DNA from 3 places in the Streptomyces sp. BBFR102 genome. Region 1 is predicted to be linked to each of the others. Evidence: riboswitches for the same ligand, from Rfam matches in the RefSeq annotation. Region 1 holds a riboswitch; each other region holds the start of a gene.
The links. A riboswitch is a leader RNA that binds a small molecule or an ion and turns the genes downstream of it on or off. The one in region 1 is predicted to bind cobalamin.
Positions count from the first base shown of each region.

Region 1 (4,272 bases):
GCTCGGGCGCGTCCGGGTCGCAGGAGAACCGGCACCCCTCCACGGTCCGCACCGGCGGCAGCAGCGCGGCCAGCGCGCGCACCGCCGTCGACTTGGCGGTGCCCTTCTCCCCCCGGACGAGGACACCGCCGACCGCCGGGGAGACCGCGTTCAGCAGCAGCGCCAGCCGCAGGTCGTCCTGACCGACGATCGCGGTGAACGGATAACGGGAACTGGTACTCATCGGGACTGCACTCCTTCACTCACCGGGACCCCGTACCGCGCGGCGGCGGAACGGGCACGGCGGACAGGGGACGCGGGGCCGGAACGTAGGGGCGGGCGCGTCACGGCGCACCCGGCGGGAGGAACGGCAGGCCGGGCGGGGCGCCCCGCTCGATGAGGCGCAGCAGGGCCTCGGTGTCGGCGTGCTCCTCGACCAGGTCGCCGAGCCGGTCGAGCTGCTCCTCGCGCAGCAGGCCGAAGGAGGTGTCGGGGGCGGGGACGAAGCGGCGGCCCGCCGCCCGGGCCACCTCGGTGAGGAACGCCCTGCGGTAACCGTCGCTCTCCAGCGAGCCGTGCCAGTGGGTGCCCCACACCGGGCCGACCCGGCAGCCGTCCAGAGCGCGCCCGCCGGCGTCGGTGAAGACCGGCTCGCCGCCCAGCACCTCGGCGACGCCGTGATGGATCTCGTACCCCTCGGCGGGCTCGCCCAGCGCCGAACCGCTCGGCCTGGCCAGCGTCTTCTCCGCCGCGAACCGCACCCGGACCGGCAGCACGCCGAGCCCGGCCACGGTGCCCGCCCGGGACTCCACCTCGTCCTCGATCCGTTCGCCGAGCAGTTGGTAGCCGCCGCAGACGCCGAGCACCGGACGCCCCTCGGCGGCCCGCCGCAGCAGCGCGTCCGCGAGACCCCGCTCGCGCAGCCAGGCCAGCGCGCGGACCGTGCCCCGGGTACCGGGGACGACCACCAGGTCGGCGTCGGCCAGCTCCTCGGCCCGGTCCACGAACCGCACCACCACGCCCGGTTCGGCGGCCAGCGCGTCCACGTCGGTGAAGTTCGACATCAGCGGCACCGCGCAGACCGCGACCCGCAGTACGTCCTCGCCGACCGGCGGCGCCACCACCGGCTCACGGACCGCCCCGCGCAGCGAGGACCGCAGCCCGTCCTCCTCGTCGATGCCCAGTCCGCCGACGTACGGCAGGACGCCGTAGGTGTGCCGTCCGGTGAGGGAGCGCAGCATCTCGACGCCGGGCCGCAGGAGGGCGACGTCCCCCCGGAACTTGTTGACGACGTACCCGGCGACCAGCGCCTGGTCCTCGGGGGCCAGCAGCGCCGTGGTGCCGAAGAACGAGGCGAAGACGCCGCCGCGGTCGATGTCGCCGACCACCAGCACCGGCAGTCCCGCCGCCCGGGCCACGCCCATGTTGACGATGTCGGTACGGCGCAGGTTGATCTCGGCGGGGCTGCCCGCGCCCTCGCAGACCACCACGTCGTGGGTGGCCCGCAGCCGGGCCAGGCAGTCCAGGACCGGCTCCAGCAGCGCTTCCCGCCGGCCGCCCGACACCGCCCGGCCCGGTTCCCCGGGGCGTGCCGAGCCGAAGAAGCCCTGGGCGCTCAGCTCCCCGACCGGCTTGCCGAGCAGCACCACCTGGCTGGAGCGGTCGCCGCCGGGCTTGAGCAGCACCGGGTTCATCAGCGCCGTCGGCTCCACCCGGGCCGCCTGCGCCTGCATCGCCTGGGCCCGGCCGATCTCCGCGCCCTCCCGTGTGACGAAGGAGTTCAGGGACATGTTCTGCCCCTTGAACGGCGCCACCTTCACCCCGCGCCGCGCCAGCCACCGGCAGATGCCGGCCGTCAGCACGCTCTTCCCGGCGTCCGAGGTGGTCCCCGCGATCAGCAGCCCGCCGCTCATGCCCCTGCCCGTCCCTTTCCCGTCGCCGCGCGCCGTGCGCGCCCGCGTATCGCTCCGGCGGCCAGCCGCGCACCCGCCCCCGCCACCAGTGCCAGCGCGCCGACCCGCCGGGAGAGCCGGGCGGCCCGCTCGATGTCACCGGGCCGCACCGCGCGGCCCGTCCCGCCCAGTACCGGCCGGTGCTCGGTCCGCCCGCCGTACGCGAGGGTGCCGCCGAGCCGCACGCCGAGCGCCCCGGCGAACGCCGCCTCGACCGGGCCCGCGTTGGGGCTCGGGTGGCGGTGCGCGTCGGTGCGCCAGGCCCGCACGGCGCCGCGCGGGTCGGGCCCGGCGAGGACGGCAAGGGCCGCCGTCAGCCGGGCGCCCGGGTGGCCGACGGCGTCGTCGAGCCGCGCCGAGGCCCAGCCGAACCGGCGCAGCCGGGGCGACTTGTGGCCGACCATCGCGTCCAGCGTGTTGACGGCGCGGAAGCCGACCAGGCCGGGCACACCCGCCAACGCGCCCCACACCAGGGCGCCGACCACCGCGTCCGAGGTGTTCTCGGCGACCGACTCCACCACGGCCCGGGCCAGCGCCCCGGCGTCCAGCGCCTGGGGGTCACGCCCGCAGAGCCGGGGCAGCAGCCGCCGGGCCTCGGCCACGTCACCGGCCTCCAGGGCGGCGCCGATCGCCCGCGCCTCGCGCACCAGCGAGGTCCCGCCGAGCACCGCCCAGGTCGCGGCGGCGGTCAGGACGACGGCCGCGCGGGGGTGAGGGCGTACCGCGCGGGCGGCCAGCGCGGCGCAGGCGGTGGCGCCGCCGGCGCACAGGGCGGTGTGCAGCGCGCCCCAGCCCCGGTGGTCGTGCCACAGGCGCCGCTCCACCGCCGAGGCGGCCCGGCCGAAGAGGGCCACGGGGTGGCCCCGGCGGGGGTCGGCGAAGAGGGTGTCGGCCAGCAGCCCGGCGGTGGCGCCGTACGCGAAGACGCGGTCGGCCCGGTCCACGGGGCTCAGCCGGTTCGGCGCTCGGCGTACCGGGGGAGCGGGGGAGGGGGCGGCGACGGGCAGCCACGCATGGCGGTGTGTCCTCACTCAGGGTCCGCGCCCTGGTTCGACGTGACCGGGGGCGAGAGTCTCCTGGCTTCCGGATCGGCGGCACCCCCTGGCCTTCCCGTCCTCGCGGACCGTGGCGCTCGTGCGGAGATGCCGCTCCCCGGTGACAGTGGCGGGACCGCGCCGGATTCGCACCGGCTTCCTCTGCTGCCTCCGTGTTTTGGCCCCAGCAGTCCACCACGGCCCCGGAACGCCCGTCAACTCGCCGTTGACCTGCGACGAAGAGCGTGTGGAGCCGGGTACGGCGAAGGGCGGGCCGGACGGTGTACGTCCGGCCCGCCCTTCCCTGGCGGGGGATGGCCCTCAGGTCACGATGATGGAGATCCCGTAGGCGACCGCCGCCGCGCAGAGCGCGAAGCAGAGGTAGCCGCCGGCCTTCGCCGCGGTCCCCGACCCGCCGTCCCGCGTGCTGGTGGCGCCCTTGGAGAGCCCCACGATGCCGAGGGTGAAGAAGCCGACGAGTGCGACGGTGACCACGAGGCTCACGCCGAAGACGGAGCCGAGGGCTGCCCAGTCGATGTGCATGGTGAGGTGTCCTTACGTACGCGGGGCCGGGTCAGACCTTGGCCGGCCGGGCAGCCGGTTCGGCGGTGGCGGAGCCCGGCTGGGCCGGGATCGAGGCGAGCGGGGAGCCGCCCGCCGGTGCGCCGCCGTCCTGGCCGCCCAGCGGCCGGGCACCCGCCTCGTCGGAGGCGGCGGCCGCGCCGGTGGGCGGCGGGGCGACGGAGGCCATGGCCTGGGTGACGACGCCCGACGGCCCGTCCTGGACCGGCTCGACGTCGTTGACGTTGTCGTGGGTGACGGGGGAGCGGCGCGAGCGGAGCCAGATCGCGAAGGACCCGCCGACCAGGAGGACCGTGGTGGCGGCGACGCCCCAGTCGCCCTGCTTGGTGAGGAGTTCGGCGGCCGCGCCGACCAGGGCGGCGGCCGGCAGGGTCAGGCCCCAGGCGACGAACATCCGGGTGGCGGTCGACCAGCGGACCACGCCGCCCTTGCGGCCGAGGCCCGCGCCCATCACCGCGCCGGAGCACGACTGGGTGGTGGAGAGGGAGAAGCCCAGGTGGGAGGAGGCCAGGATGACCGTCGCGGCGCTGGTCTGGGCGGCGAAGCCCTGCGGCGGCGTGAGGTCGGTGAGGCCCTTGCCCATGGTCCGGATGATGCGCCAGCCGCCCAGGTAGGTACCGAGCGCGATGGCGATTCCGGCGGAGACGATGACCCACAGCGGGGGGTTGGAGCCGGGCGCGAGGACACCGCCGGTGACCAGGGCGAGGGTGATGACACCCATCGTC
Region 1 is NZ_CP195757.1:941,967-946,238, reverse strand. Features, by position in the region: gene ACSLIC_RS04350 (putative cobaltochelatase) at 1-223, opposite strand, end outside; gene ACSLIC_RS04345 (cobyric acid synthase) at 324-1,892, opposite strand; gene ACSLIC_RS04340 (cobalamin biosynthesis protein) at 1,889-2,875, opposite strand; cobalamin riboswitch at 3,002-3,127, opposite strand; gene ACSLIC_RS04335 (hypothetical protein) at 3,287-3,508, opposite strand; gene ACSLIC_RS04330 (anion permease) at 3,540-4,272, opposite strand, start outside.

Region 2 (4,272 bases), 4.2 Mb from region 1:
TGGGCCCGATGAGCCCCACCGTGCTGCCGGCGCGCGCCTCCAGGTCCACGCCGTCCAGGATGAGCCGCCCGCCCGCCGACCGCGAGACCCGCTCGGCCCGCAGCACCGGCCGGTCGTCCGGAGAGGCCTCGTGACCGGTCATGAGGGCCTCCGGGTGCGGTACATGATGAGGACGAAGGCGGGCACGCCGATCAGCGAGGTCACCACGCCGACCGGAATCTCCTGCGGCGCCAGCACGGTCCTGGCCAGGGTGTCCACCCAGACCAGGAAGACCGCGCCGCTCAGCGCCGCCACTGGCAGCAGCCGCCCGTGCAGGGTGCCGGCCAGGGCGCGGGCCGCGTGCGGCAGCACCAGGCCGACGAAACCGATCGCCCCGGCCGCGCTGACCAGCGCGGCGGTGAGCAGCGCGGTGACGCTCAGCAGGATCAGCCGGGTGCGCGCCACCTGGACACCGAGCGCGGCGGCGCTCTCCGTACCGAAGGCGAAGGCGTCGAGCTGGACGGCTCGTGCCCCGCACACCACCAGGGCCGCCATCAGCACCGCCAGGCACGCCCACACGTCGGTCCAGGTGGCACCGGAGAGGCTGCCGAGCAGCCAGAAGAGGATGCCCCGGGTCTGTTCGGCGTCGGCGGCGAACATCACGACGAACGAGGTGAGCGCCGAGAAGAGCTGCATGCCCGCGACGCCCGAGAGCACCACCCGGTCGGTGGTGCCGCCCAGGCTGTGGCTGAGCAGCAGCACCAGCCCGAAGGAGACCAGGGCGCCGACGAAGGCACCGGTGGAGACCGAGAGCGCGCCGCCGCCCAGGCCCAGGACCACCACGGCGACCGCGCCGGTCGAGGCCCCGGAGGAGACACCGAGGACGAACGGGTCGGCCAGCGGGTTGCGCAGCAGCGACTGCATGACCACACCGCAGACCGCGAGCCCTGCCCCGCAGACGGCCGCCAGCACGGTACGCGGCAGCCGCAGTTCCCAGACGATGCCCTCACGGACGGGGGTCAGCCCGCTCTCGCCGCCGCCGAGGCGGGAGAGGACCACGGCCCACACGTCGGGGACCAAGACGTGGGCCGGGCCGATGGTGATGGCGACCGAGACGGAGGCCAGCAGCAGGGCCAGGGCGAGGAGGCTGAGCGTCCACGCCCCCGGTCGCCGCGTCCGCCCGTCCCTCGCAGCGGGCCGCGCGGCGGTGGCGGTCACTTGGCGAGCCCGAACTCACGCAGCTTGGCGGCGACTTCCTCGATCCCGTCGACGGTGCGGATCGAGGGGTTCATCGCGGCACCGCTCAGCAGCACGTACCGCTTCTCCTTCACCGCCGTCATGGCGCGGGTGGCGGGGCCGGACTCCAGGAACGCGATCTTCTCCGCGGCGCTCTCCGCCGTCTGCGACTTGCGGGTCAGGTCGCCGATGACCAGGACGTCGGGGTCGCGGTCGGCGACCGCCTCCCAGTTGATCTGCGGCCACTCGTCCTCGGTGTCGTCGAAGACGTTCTTCGCCCCGACGGCCTCGGTGATGATGCCGGGCGCGCCGCAGCAGCCGGCCATGTACGGCGCCTCGGAGTTGGCGAACCAGTAGAGCAGCGTGGGGCGTTCGTCCTCGGGCGCCTTCCTGGTGCCGAGTCCGGCGGCGGCCTCCGCGGCCCGCCGGGTGAGGTCGGCGACGAGCTTCTCCCCGCGCTCCTCGACGCCGAAGACCTTCGCCAGGTCGGTGATCTCGCCGTGGATGTCCGCCATGGTGAGCGGCTTGTCCCGCGAGCCGTCGCCGTCGCCGGTGTCGGACTTGGCACAGTCGGCCGGCGAGACGTACGTGCCCACGCCGAGGTCCTCGAACGCCTCGCGGGTGGCGACGCCGCCCTTGCCGAGGGTCGACTCGAAGGAGGCGGTGACGAAGTCCGGTTCTTCGTCGAGGACCCTCTCGAAGGAGGGGTTGTTGTCGGCGAGCCGCTCGACCTCGGCGTTCTCCTTCACCAGGTGGGGCAGGACCGGGTCGGTCCAGGTGGCGGTGCCCGCCATCCGGCCGGCGAGGCCGAGCGAGAGGAGGATCTCGGTGGAGTCCTGGTTGAGCGAGACGGCGCGCCGCGGCGGCTGCTCGACACGCACGGCGCGGCCGCAGTTCTCCAGCGTCGTCGCCCCGGCCCCCTTCGCACCGGCCGACTCGACGTCACCTCCTCCGCAGGCGGTGAGCAACAGGCCGAGGACGGTGCAGGAGGCGGCGAGGGAGGTCCGGCGGAAGGGCGCAACGGGCACGGGGGCGCTGCTTTCGGTGTCGAGGCTCGGTCGCGGAGCCTGGCGTACAGGAACCCCGCCCGTACGGGCGGGGGGCCAGCAGGTCTTCGGACTCGGGGTCGTCCGGACGGCGCGCCTTCCCGGGGATGCCCCAGTGGCGTACTGCGCCGCCCGTCACCCTCACCGCTGCGCGTCAGTTCCGGATTCGCACCGGATTCCCTGACCCGTTCGCATCGAGATGCGTGGGTACGACTGGCGTGCGAAAGCTAGCACAGCGGACCTCCCGCGCCCGGGGGCGGGGGAGGTCCGTGGTATGCGTACGGCCTGCGGTCATGCGGTCATGCAGTCATGCGGGGCTCGCTCGCGGCCTCCTTCGCGGGCTCGGCCCGGCGGCTGAGCGCCCCCGGCCACCAGGAGGCGGGGCCGATGTCGCGGACCAGGGCGGGCACCAGCAGGGAGCGGACCACCAGGGTGTCGAGCAGCACGCCGCAGGCGACGATGAAGGCGATCTGGGCGAGGAAGGCCAGCGGGATCACGCCGAGCGCCGCGAAGGTCGCCGCCAGGACCACGCCGGCCGAGGTGATGACGCCGCCGGTGGTGGTCAGGCCGCGCCGGACGCCCTCCCGGGTGCCGTGCAGCGCGGTCTCCTCGCGGACCCGGGACATCAGGAAGATGTTGTAGTCGACGCCGAGGGCCACCAGGAAGACGAAGCCGTAGAGCGGGACGGAGGCGTCGGTCCCGGAGAAGCCGAAGACGTGGGTGAAGACCAGCGCGGAGATGCCGAGGGTGGCGGCGAAGTTCAGCGCCACGGTGAGCACCAGCAGCAGCGGCGTCACCAGCGAGCGGAGCAGCGCGATCAGGATGACGAGGATGATCGCCAGCACCACCGGCATGATCAGGTTCCGGTCGGCCTCGGCGGTGCGCTGGGTGTCGTACTGCTGCGCGGTGTAGCCGCCGACCCGGGCGTCGGCGCCGTCGACCGCGTGCACGGCGGTCCGCAGCCGGGCCACGGTCTCCTTGGCGGCGTCGCTGTCGGCGCCGTCCTGGAGCGTGGCGTCGATCCGCACCCGTCCGTCCACGACCCGCGGTTCGCCGCCGCCCGGCCGCCCCGACTCGGTGACCGGCGCGACCGAGGCGACGCCCGCGGTCTTCTCGGCCGCCGCGACCACCTCGTCGGCCCGGCCGGCGTCGGCGATGACGACGGCCGGGTTGCCCGCGCCGCCCGGGAAGTGGCGGCTCAGTGTCTCCTGGGCGGAGACCGAGGGCGCGTCGTTGACGAAGATCTCGTCCAGCGGGACACCCCGGCTGGTCAGCGTCGGGGCGAAGGCCGCGCACGCCAGGAGGGCGGCCAGGGTGATCGCCCAGACCCTGCGCGGCGTCCGGTCGACCCGGTCGGCGACCCGCTGCCACAGGCGGTGGCTGCCGCCGGTGCCGGTGACCTTGGGGCGGGCCGGCCAGTAGGCGGCACGCCCCAGCAGGACCAGGGCGGCGGGCAGGAAGGTGAGCGCGCTGAAGACCGAGCAGACGATGCCGATGGCGCCGACCGGGCCGAGCGCCTGGTTGTTGGTGAGGTCGCTCAGGAGCAGGGCCAGCAGGCCGAGGGCGACGGTGGCGGCGCTGGCGGTGATCGGCCCGAACGACTGCCGCCAGGCGAGCCGCATCGCAGTGAACCGGTCGCCGTGCAGGCTCAGTTCCTCCCGGAACCGGGCGGTGAGCAGGAGCGCGTAGTCGGTGGCGGCGCCGATCACCAGGATCGACAGGATGCCCTGCACCTGCCCGTCGACGCGGACCACGTCCCGCTGGGCCAGTGCGTAGACCACCGCGCAGGCGAGCCCGAGGGCGAGGACCGCGCCGAAGATGATCACCAGGGGGAGGAGCACGCTGCGGTAGACCACCAGCAGGATCAGCAGCACGGCGACGAGCGCGACACCCAGCAGCAGCCCGTCGATCCCGGCGAAGGCGTCGGAGAGGTCAGCCTGGCTGGCGGCGGGCCCGGCGATGGCCACCGCGGTGCCCGGCACCTTCGCCGCAGCCTGCCTGATCTCGTCCA
Region 2 is NZ_CP195757.1:5,109,219-5,113,490, forward strand. Features, by position in the region: gene ACSLIC_RS22570 (ABC transporter ATP-binding protein) at 1-142, opposite strand, end outside; gene ACSLIC_RS22575 (FecCD family ABC transporter permease) at 139-1,197, opposite strand; gene ACSLIC_RS22580 (ABC transporter substrate-binding protein) at 1,194-2,243, opposite strand; cobalamin riboswitch at 2,304-2,494, opposite strand; gene ACSLIC_RS22585 (MMPL family transporter) at 2,561-4,272, opposite strand, start outside.
Region 2: it holds a riboswitch for cobalamin, as region 1 does, so the genes downstream of both, ACSLIC_RS22580 (ABC transporter substrate-binding protein) here and ACSLIC_RS04340 (cobalamin biosynthesis protein) in region 1, are expected to answer to the same signal.

Region 3 (4,272 bases), 3.2 Mb from region 1:
GGTGGTGTCGGGGGTGGTCATTACTGGCATGCCTCGCAGGACTCGGGGTTCTCCAGGGAGCAGGCGATGGCCTCCGCGTCGGGGGCCGCCTGCGCCGGGACGGTGGCGGTGGTGGGGGCGGAGCCGCCGGCGGCACGCGCGATCCGCGTGGCCGGACGGGACCGCAGGTAGTACGTGGTCTTGAGCCCCTTCCGCCAGGCGTACGCGTACATCGAGCTGAGCTTGCCGATGGTGGGCGTCTCCATGAACAGGTTGAGCGACTGGCTCTGGTCCAGGAACGGGGTCCGGGCCGCCGCCATGTCGATCAGGCCGCGCTGCGGCAGCTCCCAGGCGGTGCGGTACAGCGCCCGCAACTCCTCGGGGACCCACGCGAAGCCCTGCACCGAGCCGCTCGCCTCGCGCAGCGCCTCACGGGTGCGCGCGTCCCAGACGCCGAGCCGCTTCAGGTCCTGGACCAGGTACGAGTTGACCTGGAGGAACTCCCCGCTGAGCGTCTCGCGCTTGAAGAGGTTGGAGACCTGCGGCTCGATGCACTCGTAGACGCCCGCGATCGAGGCGATGGTGGCCGTCGGGGCGATGGCCAGGAGCAGCGCGTTGCGCATACCGCTCTTCGCTACCCGGGCGCGCAGCGCCTCCCACCGCTCGGGCCACGTCAGCTCGGTGTCGTAGTGGTCCGGGTGGAGCACGCCCCGCGCGGTGCGGGTGCGGTCCCAGTGGGGCAGCGGCCCGTTCTTCTCGGCGAGGTCGCAGGAGGTCTCGTACGCGGTGAGCATGATGCGCTCGGCGATCCGCGTGGAGAGCTGCCGGGCCTCGGCGGAGTCGAAGGGGAGCCGGAGCTGGAAGAAGACGTCCTGGAGGCCCATCGCACCCAGGCCCACCGGCCGCCAGCGGGAGTTGGAGCGCTCGGCCTGCTCGGTCGGGTAGAAGTTGATGTCGACCACGCGGTCCAGGAAGACCACCGCGGTGCGCACCGCCTCGTCCAGCCGTTCCCAGTCGACGGCGCCGTCGGTGACGAAGGCCCCGAGGTTGACCGAGCCGAGGTTGCAGACGGCCGTCTCGCCGTCGTCGGTGACCTCCAGGATCTCCGTGCACAGGTTCGAGGAGTGCACGGTGTGGCCCGGCAGCGCCGTCTGGTTGGCGGTGCGGTTGGAGGCGTCCTTGAAGGTCATCCAGCCGTTGCCGGTCTGGGCGAGGGTGCGCATCATCCGGCCGTACAGCTCACGCGCCGGGATGGTCCGCTTGGCCAGACCCGCCGCCTCGGCCGCGCGGTAGGCCGCGTCGAAGGCGTCTCCCCACAGGTCGGTCAGCTCGGGGACGTCCGAGGGGGAGAAGAGCGACCAGTGGGCGTCGGCGTCGACCCGGCGCATGAACTCGTCCGGAATCCAGTGCGCCAGGTTGAGGTTGTGGGTGCGCCGGGCGTCTTCGCCGGTGTTGTCCCGCAGCTCCAGGAACTCCTCGACGTCGGCGTGCCAGGTCTCCAGGTAGACCGCGGCCGCGCCCTTGCGCCGGCCGCCCTGGTTGACGGCGGCCACCGAGGCGTCGAGCGTGTTGAGGAACGGCACGATGCCGTTGGAGTGCCCGTTGGTGCCCCGGATCAGCGAACCCCGGGCGCGGATGCGGGAGTAGGCGAGACCGATGCCGCCCGCGTGCTTGGAGAGCCGGGCGACCTGGTGGTAGCGGTCGTAGATCGACTCCAGCTCGTCCTTGGGGGAGTCCAGCAGGTAGCAGGAGGACATCTGCGGGTGCCGGGTGCCGGAGTTGAAGAGGGTGGGGGAGGAGGGCAGGTAGGACAGGGCGCTCATCAGCCGGTAGAGCGAGGCGACCTCCTCGACCGCCCGGACCGAGTCGTCCTCGGCGAGGCCGCAGGCGACGCGGAGCATGAAGTGCTGGGGCGTCTCGATGACCTGGCGGGTGTGCGGGTGGCGCAGCAGGTAGCGGCTGTGCACGGTGCGCAGGCCGAAGTAGCCGAACCGGTCGTCGGCCGCCTGGTCGATCAGCGCGTCGAGCCGCTCGGCGTGCGCGGCCACGAACGCGGCGGTGCGGTCCGCGATCAGGCCCTCGCGATGCCCGGTGGCCACCGACCCGGTGAAGGTGGTGACGCCCTGGCCCGCGGCCTCCTCGGCGATGGTGAGGGTCAGCAGGCGGGCGGCGAGCCGGGAGTAGGCGGGGTCCTCGGAGATCAGACCGGCGGCGGCCTCCGTCGCGAGCGAGCGCAGCTCGGCCTCGTCCGAGGCGGCGTTGCGGCCCCGGAGCGCGGCGGCGGCCACCCGGCCGGGGTCGGTGTCGGGGAGATCCGCGGTGAGGTCGGTGAGGGTACGCAGCAGCGCGCCCCCGGGGCCCTGGATCTCCTCGGCCCGCACCTCGGCCGTGGACGGATCGGCTGGCGCGATGGTCATGAAGCTCTCCCTCGCTCGGCTCGGAGCCTCGCGGAGGGCGGCGGGTACGGGCGGGAGGCCGGGCTCAGGGCACACGGGTCCGCACGTGTCCGCGAACCCATTCCACGAGGCCCGGACGACATCGGCACCCGGACCGGACGGCCGGGTGCGCTGCCGGCAGGTCCTCGGACTCGCGGGTACGCGAAAGCGCACCAACACACCGTTGCGGGACAGTTCCGGACTTCCACCGGATTCCCCTGCGGCGACAGCGAGCATGAGCATACATCTTGTGCCGCGCTCGCGAAGCGGCCCCATATCTTGTGTCAGGTGTGCTGTGAGGTGGGTCATTCGACCCCGCCCGCACGGGATGCCCGAACCCCTCGTGGACGCCCTCGGACCGGGCCCGGATCTCTGCGGGAACGGCTTCGGAGCCCGTCCCCGAGGGGCTGTCGACGCCTCGGGGAGATGCCCCGGTGCGCAGGCCGGCGGGGTTTCACGGGGGGCGCGCGAAGGGGTGCGGCGACCTCGGAGAGCGTACGCGCCCGGATCGGCACGCGAGCCGCCAGGGGCACCGCCCGGTCCGGGAAACGGCGAGGCCGCCGACCCCCTCGGGGGATCGGCGGCCTCGCCGGGCGGTCAGCAGCAGCGGAATCCGTCGCGCGGGTCCGCCTCGCGGGCGTCCATGCGACTGCGTTCGAACTGCCTGCGGGTCATCACCTCGGCGTCCGGGTCGTGGCGCCGCACGTGCGCGGCGTACTTCTCGTACGCGGTCTCGCCCGACACCTCCCGGACGTACCAGCCGATCCAGCGCGCACCGGCGCGCACGCGGTGGGCCAGCACGCCGAGGCGTCCGGGGTGGCGGGCCGCCTCGCCGCTCATGCCTTGTCGCCGCCCTGCTTCGCGGGGACGCCGCCGTCACCGGCGGAGTCGGGGAGCGGGGCTGCGGCGCCGACGAGGGCCAGTTCGGCCTTCTCCTCGGCGGTCGGGAACATCCCGGCCGGCGCGACGATCTTCGACTGCTCGAACGGTGCCTCGGCCAGCTTGACCGACTCGGGCCTGCGGATCGCCTGGTAGCTGACCCGGCCCGCGTCGACCAGGACGATGACGATCAGCAGCGCGAAGACGATCGACAGGACGCCGTCCACGGTGGAGTTGGTCACCACGGTGTGCATGTCGCTCATCGACTTGGCCGGGGCCAGCACCTCGCCCGCGTCGATGCCGTCCTGGTACTTGGCGCGCTGCGCGAAGAAGCCGATGGTCGGGTCGTCCGAGAAGACCTTCTGCCAGCTCGCGGTGAGCGTGACCGCCACGTCCCAGGCGAGCGGGATACCCGTCACCCAGGCCCACTTGAGGCGGCCGGACTTGATCAGCAGCGTGGTGCAGACGGCCAGCGCGACGGCGGCCAGCAGCTGGTTGGCGATACCGAAGAGCGGGAAGAGCTGGTTGATGCCGCCCAGCGGGTCGTGGACACCGACCCAGAGGAAGTAGCCCCAACAGCCGACCACGATCGCCGAGGTCAGCCAGACGCCCGGCCACCAGCTGACGCGGCGCATCGGCTTCCAGACGTTGCCCAGGGTGTCCTGGAGCATGAAGCGGCCGACCCGCGTACCGGCGTCGACGGTGGTGAGGATGAAGAGCGCCTCGAACATGATCGCGAAGTGGTACCAGAACGCCTTCATCCCGGCGCCGCCGAGGGCGGCCGCGAAGATCTCCGCCATACCGAAGGCGAAGGTCGGGGCGCCGCCGGTCCGCGACAGCAGGGACTGCTCCTCGACGTCCTTGGCCGCCTGGGCCAGTTGGTCCGGGCTGATGGTGAAGCCGAGGTTGGCGATCGCCTCCGACGCGCTGTTGACCGTGTCACCGAGCACACCGGCCGGGGAGTTGATCGCGAAGTAGA
Region 3 is NZ_CP195757.1:4,177,345-4,181,616, forward strand. Features, by position in the region: gene ACSLIC_RS18705 (ribonucleotide-diphosphate reductase subunit beta) at 1-21, opposite strand, end outside; gene ACSLIC_RS18710 (ribonucleoside-diphosphate reductase subunit alpha) at 21-2,396, opposite strand; cobalamin riboswitch at 2,535-2,657, opposite strand; gene ACSLIC_RS18715 (YbdD/YjiX family protein) at 3,012-3,254, opposite strand; gene ACSLIC_RS18720 (carbon starvation CstA family protein) at 3,251-4,272, opposite strand, start outside.
Region 3: it holds a riboswitch for cobalamin, as region 1 does, so the genes downstream of both, ACSLIC_RS18710 (ribonucleoside-diphosphate reductase subunit alpha) here and ACSLIC_RS04340 (cobalamin biosynthesis protein) in region 1, are expected to answer to the same signal.